DNA from 4 places in the Hafnia alvei genome. Region 1 is predicted to be linked to each of the others. Evidence: predicted binding sites of a transcription regulator. Region 1 holds the regulator's gene; each other region holds the start of a gene.
What was found. Region 1 encodes ArgR, which controls arginine synthesis, uptake and breakdown. Its sites were predicted from a motif close to ANTGAATAAAAATACANT; they were not measured.
Positions count from the first base shown of each region.

Region 1 (3,182 bases):
GGCACTTCAACTTCTGCCGGGTTTTTACCTTTCAATTCACCAACAAAAGTATTTGAACGGATAACGTCCAGCGTAGAAATACCGAACAGTTTATCTTTGTTATAAACACCAGCTTTCTTCAACACTTCTGCCGCGATAGCTACAGTGGTGTTCACTGGGTTAGTAATAATACCTACACAAGCTTTAGGACAGGTGCTAGCAACCTGCTCAATCAGATTACGTACGATACCGGCGTTCACATTAAACAGGTCGGAGCGATCCATTCCAGGTTTACGAGCAACACCCGCAGAAATCAATACGATATCCGCACCTTCCAAAGCTGGACGCGCATCTTCACCGCTAAAACCTTTGATTTTAACGGCTGTTGGGATGTGGCTGAGATCGACGGCGACACCTGGGGTGACCGGCGCAATGTCATAAAGGGAGAGTTCTGAACCGGAAGGAAGCTGAGTTTTGAGAAGAAGGGCTAAAGCCTGACCAATACCGCCGGCTGCGCCGAGAACTGCAACTTTCATTCTATACTCCTTGATTTATCTTTAATTTAAGAGTGCCGTGAATGCATTACCGCGCACCTTAGTCCATCATGTCTTAAAAAACAATCTGTTAACACAAAGATTGGGATATGAAGCACTAATTCCATGTCCTACTGCAAGGTTTATAATAAAAAATAGCTTATGCATGAAAGATATAGGGCCACAGAGTAGGAATTCGTTGCGCGCTTATCACAGCTCATTACCCGGCCATTACATTACACCCTTATTTTACATCACAACAACATCATTTTAATAACATTCCATTTACGAATACCGATGACATAGCCAAAGTCCCCGCTAACATATTCATTTTATGGGCAAGGTGGTAAAATCATCCCCTTGCCGGTTTGAACGCTATAGTGACCGACTTAACGTTTCTCGCACTTAAATTGCATAAAAATTCATTATTACGCATAATAATGTTCTCTATTTCTATTCCTACGGTGAAGAATGCGAACTCCAACAAAACAAGAAGACTTGATCAAGGCATTCAAGGCGCTGCTCAAAGAAGAGAAATTCAGTTCTCAGGGTGAGATCGTGCAGGCTCTGCAAGATGAAGGCTTTGAGAATATCAACCAATCCAAAGTATCTCGTATGCTGACCAAATTTGGTGCCGTCCGCACACGAAATGCCAAAATGGAGATGGTGTATTGTCTGCCAGCAGAACTTGGCGTCCCAACCACTAGCAGCCCATTGAAGAATCTGGTTCTAGACGTTGATTACAACGAATCCGTTGTGGTGATCCATACCAGTCCAGGCGCAGCACAATTGATTGCACGCCTATTGGACTCATTAGGTAAGTCAGAAGGGATTCTGGGAACTATTGCAGGTGACGACACGATTTTCACCACGCCAGCGAAAGGGTTCTCTGTTGAGCAACTGCACGACGCTATTTTGTCGCTATTTGATCAAGAGCTGTAATCCTGTTCTCGGGCCTGATATCCATCAGGCCTATGATTTTTTCTCTGCTCTCATCTTAAATTCGCCGTACTCTTTTCCGCTTAATTACACAACTCACACAGCATGATTCGCTACTTCAAATAGCATTAACGGTCAATCAACCCTACATCCTTACTTCTGTCGGTCACAAACACTATAGACCGCACATTTTGCAACATGATGTTACTTTATTGATTTAATTAAAATTTAGTCTTAAAAGTGTATTTTTTGCGCTGTTTTTATTCCATTTCGATCTATTCATCAAAACAATACCAAACAAACAAACCTAACAAACCATTAGCTCGCTATTAATTTTTCGAGTTACTAGGTGTACACTTGTTTTCGTGATTTAAATCACAGTTCAAAACTAAATAAAACAATATCTGAGGGATACATCATGAAAATTAAAACTACTATTGCAACTCTAGCCGTTCTCTCTTCTCTTTCTTTCGGCGCGTTCGCAGCTCAGTTGGTTGACAATGCACAGGCATCAAAAATGCAGCCAGTTGGCACCATTAGCGTTAGCGGCGTAAGCGCAGCCCCTTCTGATATCAGAGCAGCTCTGTCTGCTAAAGCCGATGCACAAGGCGCAACAGCATACCGCGTAGTAGAAGCCCGTAACGAAGGCTCATTCCACGCAACTGCTGAAATCTATAAATAAAATACAGATTCACCTGCTCAACGGAGCACAAACTCCGTGAATGAATCGCTAAAGTTAAACCGCAGTGACCGAAAGAATATCGTCATTGAATCTAAGATCGAAGTACTGCGGCAGAATGAAAAATAGGAAAATAATCATGAAAATCAAAACTACCGTTGCTGCTTTAAGTCTTCTCTCTATGGTTTCTTTCGGCGCTTTTGCTGCACAGTCCATCAGCGCACAGCAAGCATCATCAATGAAATCCATTGGTACCATAACCATCAGCGGTATCGATGGTTCGCCTTCAGATATCAAAGCACAGCTGTCCGATAAAGCTGATGCCAAAGGCGCTACCGCATTCCATATCGTTGAAGCTCATTTGGATGGCAACTACCACGCCACCGCTGAGATTTACCGTTAATTGTAAAACGTTTCATCATAAGGCTGGCGCTTCCTGTGTCTAACCCGATTCAGCCAGCTAACACTCTCGTCTAACCCGACGAACCCCATTGCCTCCGCTTGCGGAGGCTTTTTTTATCAAATGTCAGGTATAAAAAAGCCGTGGACTAAGCCACGGCTGATTCATTAATCCAGCAACTTACTGCTGCTCAGTAATCTCTTGCTTATGCTCAAGCGCTTTCAACAGCTTGCTGTGGATCCCTTCAAAGCCACCGTTGCTCATCACCAAAATATAATCGCCCGGTTGGGCCGTTTTAGCGATCATATCCACCAGAACATCAACATCTGCGCTCCAGTGGGCCGGTTGAACACAGGCCTCTGCCACTTCAGTGACCAACCACGGAATGTGATGTGGCTGGAATAAGAAAACTTCATCTGCTCGGCCAAGCGCAGGGGCTAGATCATTCTTAGATACGCCCATTTTCATGGTATTAGAGCGAGGCTCTAGCACAGCAAGAATGCGAGCGGTTCCACCAACTTTGCTGCGTAAAGCCGCCAGCGTTGCCAAAATAGCCGTAGGATGATGAGCAAAGTCATCATAAACCTTCACGCCGAAGGCTTCGCCACGAAGCTCTAAACGACGACGGGCATTGATAAAGCTACCCAAGGCA
Region 1 is NZ_OZ061315.1:564,815-567,996, reverse strand. It holds gene mdh (malate dehydrogenase) at 1-515, opposite strand, end outside; gene argR (transcriptional regulator ArgR) at 984-1,454, shown strand; gene yhcN (peroxide/acid stress response protein YhcN) at 1,870-2,133, shown strand; gene yhcN (peroxide/acid stress response protein YhcN) at 2,270-2,533, shown strand; gene mpl (UDP-N-acetylmuramate:L-alanyl-gamma-D-glutamyl-meso-diaminopimelate ligase) at 2,711-3,182, opposite strand, start outside.

Region 2 (3,182 bases), 3.2 Mb from region 1:
TGCATTCCTTAAACATAAAAAAGACAAAAGACATTTTGTCTTCTTATCTTTTAAATTGTTTAAGCCTTGGTAGAGAGAGCCGCCGGTACAGGGATGTACCGACGGAGTTTGGGGCGCCCTGGATGGGCGATACCAAACCGGAGCGGAAATGGCATCTCGGATAAAAGCGCGAGAGTGCAGAGACCACGCGCTGGTGGTCTCTGCCCGTACACCTTCATTTATGATGGCACAGGGTAATTCGGTATTGATAGGCGGGCGGAACCTTACACCACGACGCGATAAACGAAAGGCAGACGGAATACTACACAGCAAGTACATGAACGCCCATTCCTTACCGCCTCGCCAACTCCCCACCATTCGCAAAGTAAGCTTTAATTCCGGCCAGAATAGATTGAGCAACCTGCTGCTGGAAAGCGCTGGTACGCAGTTTACGCTCTTCTTCAACGTTACTGATAAATGCGGTTTCAACCAGAATAGATGGGATATCAGGCGCTTTCAGCACCGCAAATCCGGCCTGCTCCACGCTGTTTTTATGCAATTTGTTCACGCTGCCCATGTTTTTCAGCACTTCTTTGCCGAACTTCAGGCTATCGTTCACCGTCGCGGTCTGCATTAAGTCAAAAATCGTGTGGTCGAGGTATTGATCGCCACTGCGGCTAACTCCACCGATTTCATCGGATTCATTCTGGGTTTGAGCCAAGAATCGTGCTGCCGCGCTGGTTGCGCCCTTGGTCGATAGTGCAAATACTGAAGAACCACGGACCGAGCGGCTGGTAAAGGCATCGGCATGAATCGAAATAAACAGGTCAGCGCGCTGTTTGCGCGCCTTCGCCACCCTGACCTTCAATGGAATAAAGACATCTTCATTACGCGTCATATACACGCGCATATTGGGCTGTTTTTTAATCAATGCGCTTAGACGACGGGCAATTTGCAACACGATATCTTTTTCACGCGTCTTATTTTTACCAATTGCTCCCGGATCTTCACCACCGTGCCCAGGATCAAGCATGATAACAATCGGTCTATCGCGCCCGGCTTTACCTTTTTGCGGCCCTTCCGGCGGTAAACTCTTTCCTAAATCGCCTTTATTGTAATCTTCCAGCAAAGCCAGCAGCGGATCGTTTTCCGCCGCGCTCGTACCTTGCGCCGGATAAAGATCGACCACCAAACGGTTTTTAAATTCGGCAAACGGCGCTAGGGTAAACAGCTTCGGGCTGATTTCCTGTTTGAGTTCTAAAACCAGACGCACGGTATTTTTATCAAACTGCCCAACCCGCGCAGTCTTTAAATAGGGATCGCCCGACTGAACCTGACTACTGATCCCTTTAAGCACGCTGTTAAGGTGAACACCCTCGATATCAACGACGATTCGATTCGGGTTCGTTAACGCAAACTGCTTATATTTCAGGGGAATTTTCGATTCCAGCGTCACTCGAGTATAGGTCGACGCCGGCCATACCCTTACGGCAATCACCTGTGAAGACGCAGCAAAACCCACTCGGCTTACACTTAAAAACCAAGTAGCAGCGGCACCCTGCAACAAACGACGACGGGTCAGATTATGGTTCGAATTTGTCATGCAATCCCAAAATAAAAAGCCAAATACAGCGGAGAACAGCGCCTCAGCACAAATTTTAGGGCAAAACTTTATCGAATCGCGGCGGGGCTGTCATTAGAAAATGCTTAAAGGAGTTTTACAGATATCCCTATTCGTAGCAGATATGACTTGAATTTACATAAAATTCACACTTGCCTTTATTCGCAATAAAGAATAAAAATACAGTTTTAGCGAATAAAAATTCAGAGGGTCTCATGAAGGAGCGTAGCACCGAACTGGTTCAGGGTTTTCGTCACTCAGTACCCTACATCAATACTCACCGTGGCAAGACATTCGTTGTGATGCTTGGCGGAGAGGCCATTGAGCATGAAAACTTTGCCAATATCGTCAATGATATTGGGTTACTGCACAGCCTTGGCATCCGACTGGTTGTCGTCTACGGTGCACGCCCACAGATTGATAGCAATCTGAATGAACACCACTATGAGCCTGTCTACCATAAGCATACGCGCGTCACAGATTCCAGAACCCTTGAATTGGTGAAACAGGCTGCGGGTCAGTTGCAACTAGATATTACAGCGCGCCTATCCATGAGCTTAAATAACACGCCGCTGCAGGGTGCCCATATCAACGTGGTGAGCGGGAACTTTATTATCGCGCAACCACTCGGCGTCGACGACGGAGTGGATTATTGCCACAGCGGGCGCATTCGCCGTATCGATGAAGAGGCCATTCACCGTCAGCTCGACAGCGGCGCCATTGTGTTGATGGGCCCAGTTGCCGTTTCCGTTACCGGTGAAAGTTTTAACCTGACCTCCGAAGAGGTCGCCACTCAGTTAGCGATTAAGCTGAAAGCCGAAAAGCTGATTGGTTTTTGCTCTTCGCAAGGTGTCACAAACGACGATGGCTCGATCGTTTCTGAGCTGCTACCCAACGAAGCGCAGACGCGCATTGAAACACTGGAAGCCTCTGGCGATTACAACTCTGGCACCGTGCGCTTTTTACGTGGAGCCGTAAAAGCCTGCCGGAGTGGCGTGGGGCGCAGCCATCTGATTAGCTATCAGGACGATGGCGCTTTGGTGCAAGAGCTGTTCTCCCGCGACGGCATCGGCACGCAGATCGTGATGGAAAGTGCCGAACAAATACGTCGCGCCAACATCAATGATATCGGCGGTATTTTGGAGCTCATTCGCCCGCTAGAGCAGCAAGGTATTTTGGTTCGCCGTTCGCGTGAACAGCTCGAACGGGAAATCGATCAATTCACTATTATTGAGCGAGATAACCTAACCATTGCCTGTGCGGCGCTCTATCCATTCCCTGAGGAACGCATTGGCGAAATGGCCTGCGTGGCGGTACATCCAGACTATCGCAGCTCTTCTCGCGGCGAAGCCCTGCTCAAACGCGTGGCAGCACAAGCCAGACAAATGGGGCTGGAAAAACTGTTTGTGCTCACCACGCGCAGCATCCATTGGTTCCAAGAGCGTGGTTTTACCCCCGCAGAAGTTGACGTGCTCCCGATGCAAAAACAGGAGCTGTACAACTACCAGCGCCGTTCCAAGATTTTGCTCGCCGACTTATCTTGAGGCTACTTCGCGCTGTCTGCAGGATGCAGACAGCCAGC
Region 2 is NZ_OZ061315.1:3,777,606-3,780,787, forward strand. It holds gene amiC (N-acetylmuramoyl-L-alanine amidase AmiC) at 332-1,582, opposite strand; gene argA (amino-acid N-acetyltransferase) at 1,816-3,144, shown strand; gene recD (exodeoxyribonuclease V subunit alpha) at 3,182-3,182, opposite strand, start outside.
Region 2: argA (amino-acid N-acetyltransferase) is a predicted target of ArgR. The motif match lies at 1,770-1,787, and genes of this name have one in related genera.

Region 3 (3,182 bases), 3.7 Mb from region 1:
TTGGTTAAGTGATTTTGCATAAATAGATCTTTGATTCATCGCAGTTTGCGCGACTGCGATGATTAAGTTTTGCTGAAATTGTCACCGCAGCGTGTATTTGTCGATATTGGTTAGAAAACCACGGATCCGCTCATCCCCATGTTTAAACAGTGAAACTTGAGTTTGTTGAACAAACGGGCGGAACGGCCTTTATCGGTGCGTTAGCAGACGCCGAAGCCATTTTACGCCGAGAGAAGGGCACCTGTATTACGCCAGAAACTGCGGCTGTTGTATAAAATAAAATCAGCGCGCCGTGAATGTCGGGCGCGCTGATTTATTGATGATGAGTGCAGTAATTACAATTTGCCTAATGTTGCCACCATCACGGCTTTAATGGTGTGCAGACGGTTTTCCGCTTCGTCAAACACGATGCTGTGCTCGGATTCAAACACTTCATCGGTTACTTCCATTCCGCCATGCAGCCCGTATTGCTCTGCCATCTGTTTGCCTAAGGCGGTTTGATCGTCATGGAAAGCCGGTAAACAGTGCAGGAATTTTACCTGTGGGTTACCGGTCAGCTTGATCACATTCATGTTGATTTGATAAGGCAATAGCTGGGCGATACGCTCTTTCCACACCTCTTTCGGTTCGCCCATGGAGACCCAAACGTCGGTGTAAAGGAAATCGGCGTCTTTCACGCCTTCCGCCAGACCTTCGGTTAAAACCAGCTTCGCGCCGGTTTTGTCGGCGATCGTCTGACATTGAGCCACCAGTTCAGCTTCGGGCCAGCAGGCTTTTGGTGCAACGAGACGCAGCTCCATCCCCATCAGCGCAGCGCCTTCCAGCAATGAGTTGCCCATGTTATTACGCGCATCGCCAAGGTATGCCAGCTTCACCTGTGACAGCGGCTTATTTGGCATATGTTCTTGAATGGTCAGCAGATCGGCTAAGATTTGGGTTGGGTGAAATTCATTGGTTAATCCATTCCAAATAGGCACGCCGGCATACTGCGCCAATGTTTCAACCACGTCCTGCCCCCAGCCGCGATACTGGATGGCGTCGTACATTCTGCCCAGCACGCGGGCGCTGTCTTTGATGGATTCTTTGTGGCCGATTTGGCTGCCGTTTGAGCCTAAGTAGGTCACGTTAGCACCTTGGTCGTAAGCGGCAACTTCGAAAGAGCAGCGGGTTCGGGTGGAGTCTTTTTCGAAGATGAGCGCGATATTTTTACCTTTCAGCGTTTGTGGTTCATTACCTGCTTTCTTAGCCTGTTTAAGCTCGGCGGCTAAAGTGAGTAGATATGCGATATCTGCAGGCGTGAAATCCAGTAATCTAAGAAAATGATGCTGATATAGCTGACTCATAGTGCTCATCCTCAGTTGTGTTTTTATTGTGCTGAATGAATTAATATTCACATTATGTGTATTAAAATTCAAAATCAACCCCTGAGAGATAAATATTCACGTTTCTTATGGAGGCATGGGCGCGGCTGTGGGAGAATGAAAGTAGCGTGATTGCATACAGATTGAGGACAACGGCATGGCAAATCCTGAGCTATTAGAAGAACAACGTGAAGAAACTCGCCTGATCATTGAAGAACTGCTGGACGACGGCAGCGATCCGGACGCGTTATACACCATTGAGCATCATCTTTCGGCGGATAACTTTGAGCTGTTAGAAAAAGCGGCGGTTGAAGCTTTTAAACTCGGCTATGAAGTCACCGATGCTGAAGAGCTGGAAGTTGAAGACGGTACGCTGCTAATGTGCTGCGATGTTATCAGCGAAGTTGGCCTGAATGCGGAAGTGATCGATACTCAGGTTGAACAGCTGGTAAACCTCGCTGAAAAAATGAATGTGAACTACGACGGCTGGGGCACCTACTTCGAAGATCCTAACGGTGAAGAAGGTGACGACGACGAAGATGACGACGCAGAAGGCGTTGATGAGGATGACAATGGCGTTCGCCATTAGATTTTAAGATGCTCATCTTTAACGTCGCATAGTTAACGTCATAGTGAGAATAGTGAATCCGGTGTCAGCGATGGCACCGGATTTTTTTATGTGCAAAAAGGCGATTTAATCACACTTCGCGGGCGTTTTTAGGATTAGCGCTATTTAGAATAGTTAGACCTTACAGCTCTCTCAGCATCCTGACTTCGCAGTCCACATGACGTGTGCTGCCGAGAGCTTCGGTAATATGGTTAAATCCGAGCTTCTCATAGAGCGCTATGGCCGCGGTGAGGGAGGCAGTGGTTTCTAGATAACATTGGCTAAAACCGTTCTCACGAGCAAAATCCATGGCTTGAATAGCCAATTGTTTGGCTAAACCTTTTCCGCGCAATACCGGCAGAAAATACATCTTTTGCAGCTCACACAGGCTGACGTCTGCGCCTTCAAGCGGAGCAACGCCGCCGCCGCCAACCACTTGCCCATCGAGCTCAACCACCCAATAGGCGCAGCGTGGCTGGCTATAAACGTCGAATAGATGGTCAAGGTTTGGGTCAGATACGGTATAGCCTTTGTCTGCGGTGAGGCCGCACTCAGCTGAAACTTCACGAATAACCTGCGCAATGGCTGCGTTGTCGTTTGCCGTCATCTGGCGCACCTGAAGTCGTAAAGGCGTTTCTGTTGTCATAGTCATTACCCGGTTGTTCCGTTGTGTAAACGTTCTGACGCACATCGCTATTTTAGGCTGTTGTCACGGAGCGTTGTACCCCGCGTGATGGCGCACGAAATTCCTTAATACCACCGCTGATAGTGAGGATGCAAGCGTTCTGCGTGCGAGGTAAAAAAAAGCGGGGAACAATGTTCCCCGCTGATAGGTGTTTTGCTTACCGCGCTAGTTACAGCGCTGCAATCACCGCTTGCTGTTCGATGAGCTTCGCTTTGGCATCGGCGTAGCCGTTCATCTTCTCACGCTCTTTGGCAACAACGGCCTCAGGTGCGCGGGCCACGAAACCTTCGTTAGACAGTTTCGCTTCGATACGGCCAATTTCAGCTTCGATCTTAGCCACTTCTTTGGCTAAGCGATCGAGCTCTGCGTCTTTGTCGATAAGGCCAGCCATTGGGATCAGCAATTCAGCACCGTCAACCAGCTTGGTGACAGAAACTGGGCCTTTATCGCCCGCAGCCAGTACGGTGATGCTTTCCAAACGCGCCAGAGCCTGAATGAAGCTTAGGTTCTCCTGTACGCGACGCTGAGC
Region 3 is NZ_OZ061315.1:4,266,014-4,269,195, reverse strand. It holds gene AB3Y96_RS19875 (YhcH/YjgK/YiaL family protein) at 1-12, shown strand, start outside; partial or broken gene AB3Y96_RS19870 (carbamate kinase) at 156-275, shown strand; gene argF (ornithine carbamoyltransferase) at 336-1,352, opposite strand; gene rraB (ribonuclease E inhibitor RraB) at 1,519-1,950, shown strand; gene AB3Y96_RS19855 (GNAT family N-acetyltransferase) at 2,111-2,614, opposite strand; gene AB3Y96_RS19850 (valine--tRNA ligase) at 2,823-3,182, opposite strand, start outside.
Region 3: argF (ornithine carbamoyltransferase) is a predicted target of ArgR. The motif match lies at 1,378-1,395, and genes of this name have one in related genera.

Region 4 (3,182 bases), 450 kb from region 1:
CCAAGGAATGATTGCCGACGTATCCAAGCCGCCAGAGTAAGCCAGAACGATTTTGCTGATGCCTTGCGTTGCCATAGTCTTTTCCTTTATCTCAATAACTTAAAATTTTTTAATTAAATTAGGTCGTTATTACCCTAAATTGACGGGTAATTAATTCGCGAGAATTCTGGTGCCTACCGGCACGCCATTAAACAATGCCGGAAGTTTTTCGGCATGGCGCCAGCTTGCAATATCAACCGGCCTTCCCAGAGACCGAGCGGCATCAAGCGCAGCGTTTACTTTTACAATCATTCCATCGGTAATAATGCCTTGCACGATCAGCTGCTCTGCTTTGGCAGCCGTCATTTCTTCTATACGTTGCCCTTTGCCATCCAGAATACCGCTAACGTCTGACAGCAAAATCAAATCCGCGCCTAAGGTTGCCGCCAATGCGGTGGCGGCCTGATCGGCATTCACATTCATCAATTCGCCTTCTGCGGTGATCCCAACCGAGCTAATAATCGGTAAGTAGCCCGTTGCTAACAGCGTCGTGACCAGCGCCGGTGAACCCGCTTTCGCTTTGCCCACATGGCCGAGTTCTTCTGACAGTTGGCTCACTTCAACCATATCGCCATCGCCCAATGACAAACCCACCGCAGCAATTTTGTGTTTCTTGGCGCAGGCCAACAGCGTTTTGTTTGCTGTGCCAGCGAGCGCACCGGTAATAATGCCAATCTGGTCGGCTGGCGTTACACGCAGTCCGTTTTTCTTCACCACCGGCAAATTGAGCTGTTTCATGAGATCATCCACCAAACAGCCACCGCCATGAACAATCACCAGTGGTCGCTGATGGCTTTGGCGGTAAGCAACTAAAGCCTGAAACAAACGTTGCATCGCCTCTTCACTATCTAGCAGTACGCCACCTAACTTGATGATTAATGGATTGTTCATAGCAGTCTCTTTTTAAAGTTAACGTTTTGTCGTTACAGCAATGATTGGGTTTCATTAAATCCAAAGCGAATGTTCATACATTGCACCGCTTGAGCAGCAGCGCCTTTCAGTAAATTATCTTCGGCAGACACAATAATCAGATGCTCACCCTGAAGCGCAAAACCGATATCGCAGAACGGCGTTCCCGCCACGTTTTTAATCGCCGGAACACCTTTGTCATAGACGCGAACCAATGGCTTTTCTGCATAGGCCTGCTGGTAAGCAGCGCCGATCTGCTCAGCCGTTACACCCGCGGTTAACTTGCAGGTAATAGTGGCCAAAATTCCGCGCGGGAAATTGCCTAAGTGCGGGGTGAAAATCACCGGAGTTCCCAAATGGGTCGCTATTTCAGGCTGATGGCGATGAGTAAAAATGCCATAAGGCTGCAAACTCACTTCGCAAAAACTGGTCGTCATACTGGCTTTACGCCCTGCACCACTCACACCGCTAACGGCGTTGATAACCGGCCATTGGTTTAAATCGAGCAGACCCGCATCAATCAGCGGCTTTAATGCCAGCTGTGACGCCGTGGGATAGCAGCCGGGAACGGCCACCAGTTGCGCCTGTTTAATATCTTCGGCACGCCACTCCGCCAATCCATAAACTGCTTTATCGAGCCAGTCGGCATGCTGATGCGTAAATCCATAATAATTTTGGTAAAAATCAGCCTGATTCACCCGGTATGCGCCGGAAAGATCAAACACCACGCAGCCCATCTGTAAAAACTGAGGCGCTAGGTCATGGCTTACTTCATGCGCCGTAGCAAGAAAAACTACATCAACATCTTTTGCCATTACCGCCACATCGCTCATCGGCAACAACGGTAAATCAACAATGCCTTTCAGTTGAGGATGCAAATCAGAAAGCAACTTTCCCGCATCTGCACTTTGCGCTGAAACCGTTAAACCGGTTATGTTCATATGAGGATGGCGCTGCAGATAAGCGGCGAGTTCCGCGCCGGTATAACCGCTGGCTCCTACAATTAACCCGTTTAACGTAGACATGTATCGATTCCACCTTCTTAGTTTTTATGAAAGATTGTTGATCGGAAAAATTACATTTGGCGCTGCTCATCATAACTTTTACGGTTTCATTCGGCGAGCGCTTATTGTATTTTTATTCATAAATAATGCATGAATATTGATACTATCCTAACGAAAGGCTGTCAACAGTGAATATGAAATTACCGCCATTTATTGAGCTGTACCGTGCCCTGATCGCCACTCCATCCATTAGTGCAACGGACAGCGCGCTCGATCAAAGCAATGAAACATTAATCAACTTGCTTGCAGGATGGTTTAGCGATCTTGGCTTTCGGGTTGAAGTGCAGGCCGTGCCACATACGCGTAACAAATTTAATCTCCTCGCCAGCTATGGTGAGGGAAATGGCGGGCTAATGCTGGCAGGCCATACGGATACCGTGCCGTTTGATGATGGGCGCTGGACGCGCGATCCTTTCACGCTCACCGAACACGACAATAAGCTTTACGGACTCGGCACCGCAGATATGAAAGGCTTCTTCGCTTTTATTCTGGATACGCTGCGCGATGTAGATTTGAGCCAGCTCAGCAAGCCGCTTTATATTTTGGCTACCGCCGATGAAGAAACCACTATGGCTGGCGCGCGTTATTTCGCCGCAACAACCCATCTGCGCCCTGACTGCGCCATCATTGGTGAACCAACCTCACTCAAACCCGTGCGCGCGCACAAAGGACACTTATCAGAAGCAATCCGCATCACGGGACAATCCGGTCACTCTAGCGATCCTTCTCGCGGCGTAAACGCAATTGAACTGATGCATGATTCCATCGGCCATCTGCTGACGCTGCGCAACACGCTAAAAGATCGCTTCCACCACGATGCTTTTACCATCCCATACCCAACCATGAACCTTGGGCATATTCACGGCGGCGATGCCCCTAACCGAATCTGTGCCTGCTGCGAATTGCATATGGATATCCGTCCGTTACCGGGCATGACGCTTAACGATATCGACGAGTTACTCAATCAAGCACTGGCACCGGTCAGTGAAAAATGGCCGGGACGTTTGACCATTGAACATATGCATGTGCCGATCCCTGGATATGAATGCCCTGTCCATGCCCCGTTGGTGCAGGTCATCGAGGGATTATTAGGCGAGCGGGCGGAAGTGGTGAACTATTGCACCGAGGCGCCATTTATTCAGGAAGTTTGTCCTACACTGGTCTTAGGGC
Region 4 is NZ_OZ061315.1:114,442-117,623, reverse strand. It holds gene AB3Y96_RS00560 (argininosuccinate synthase) at 1-75, opposite strand, end outside; gene argB (acetylglutamate kinase) at 151-930, opposite strand; gene argC (N-acetyl-gamma-glutamyl-phosphate reductase) at 963-1,973, opposite strand; gene argE (acetylornithine deacetylase) at 2,141-3,182, shown strand, end outside.
Region 4: argC (N-acetyl-gamma-glutamyl-phosphate reductase) is a predicted target of ArgR. The motif match lies at 2,077-2,094, and genes of this name have one in related genera.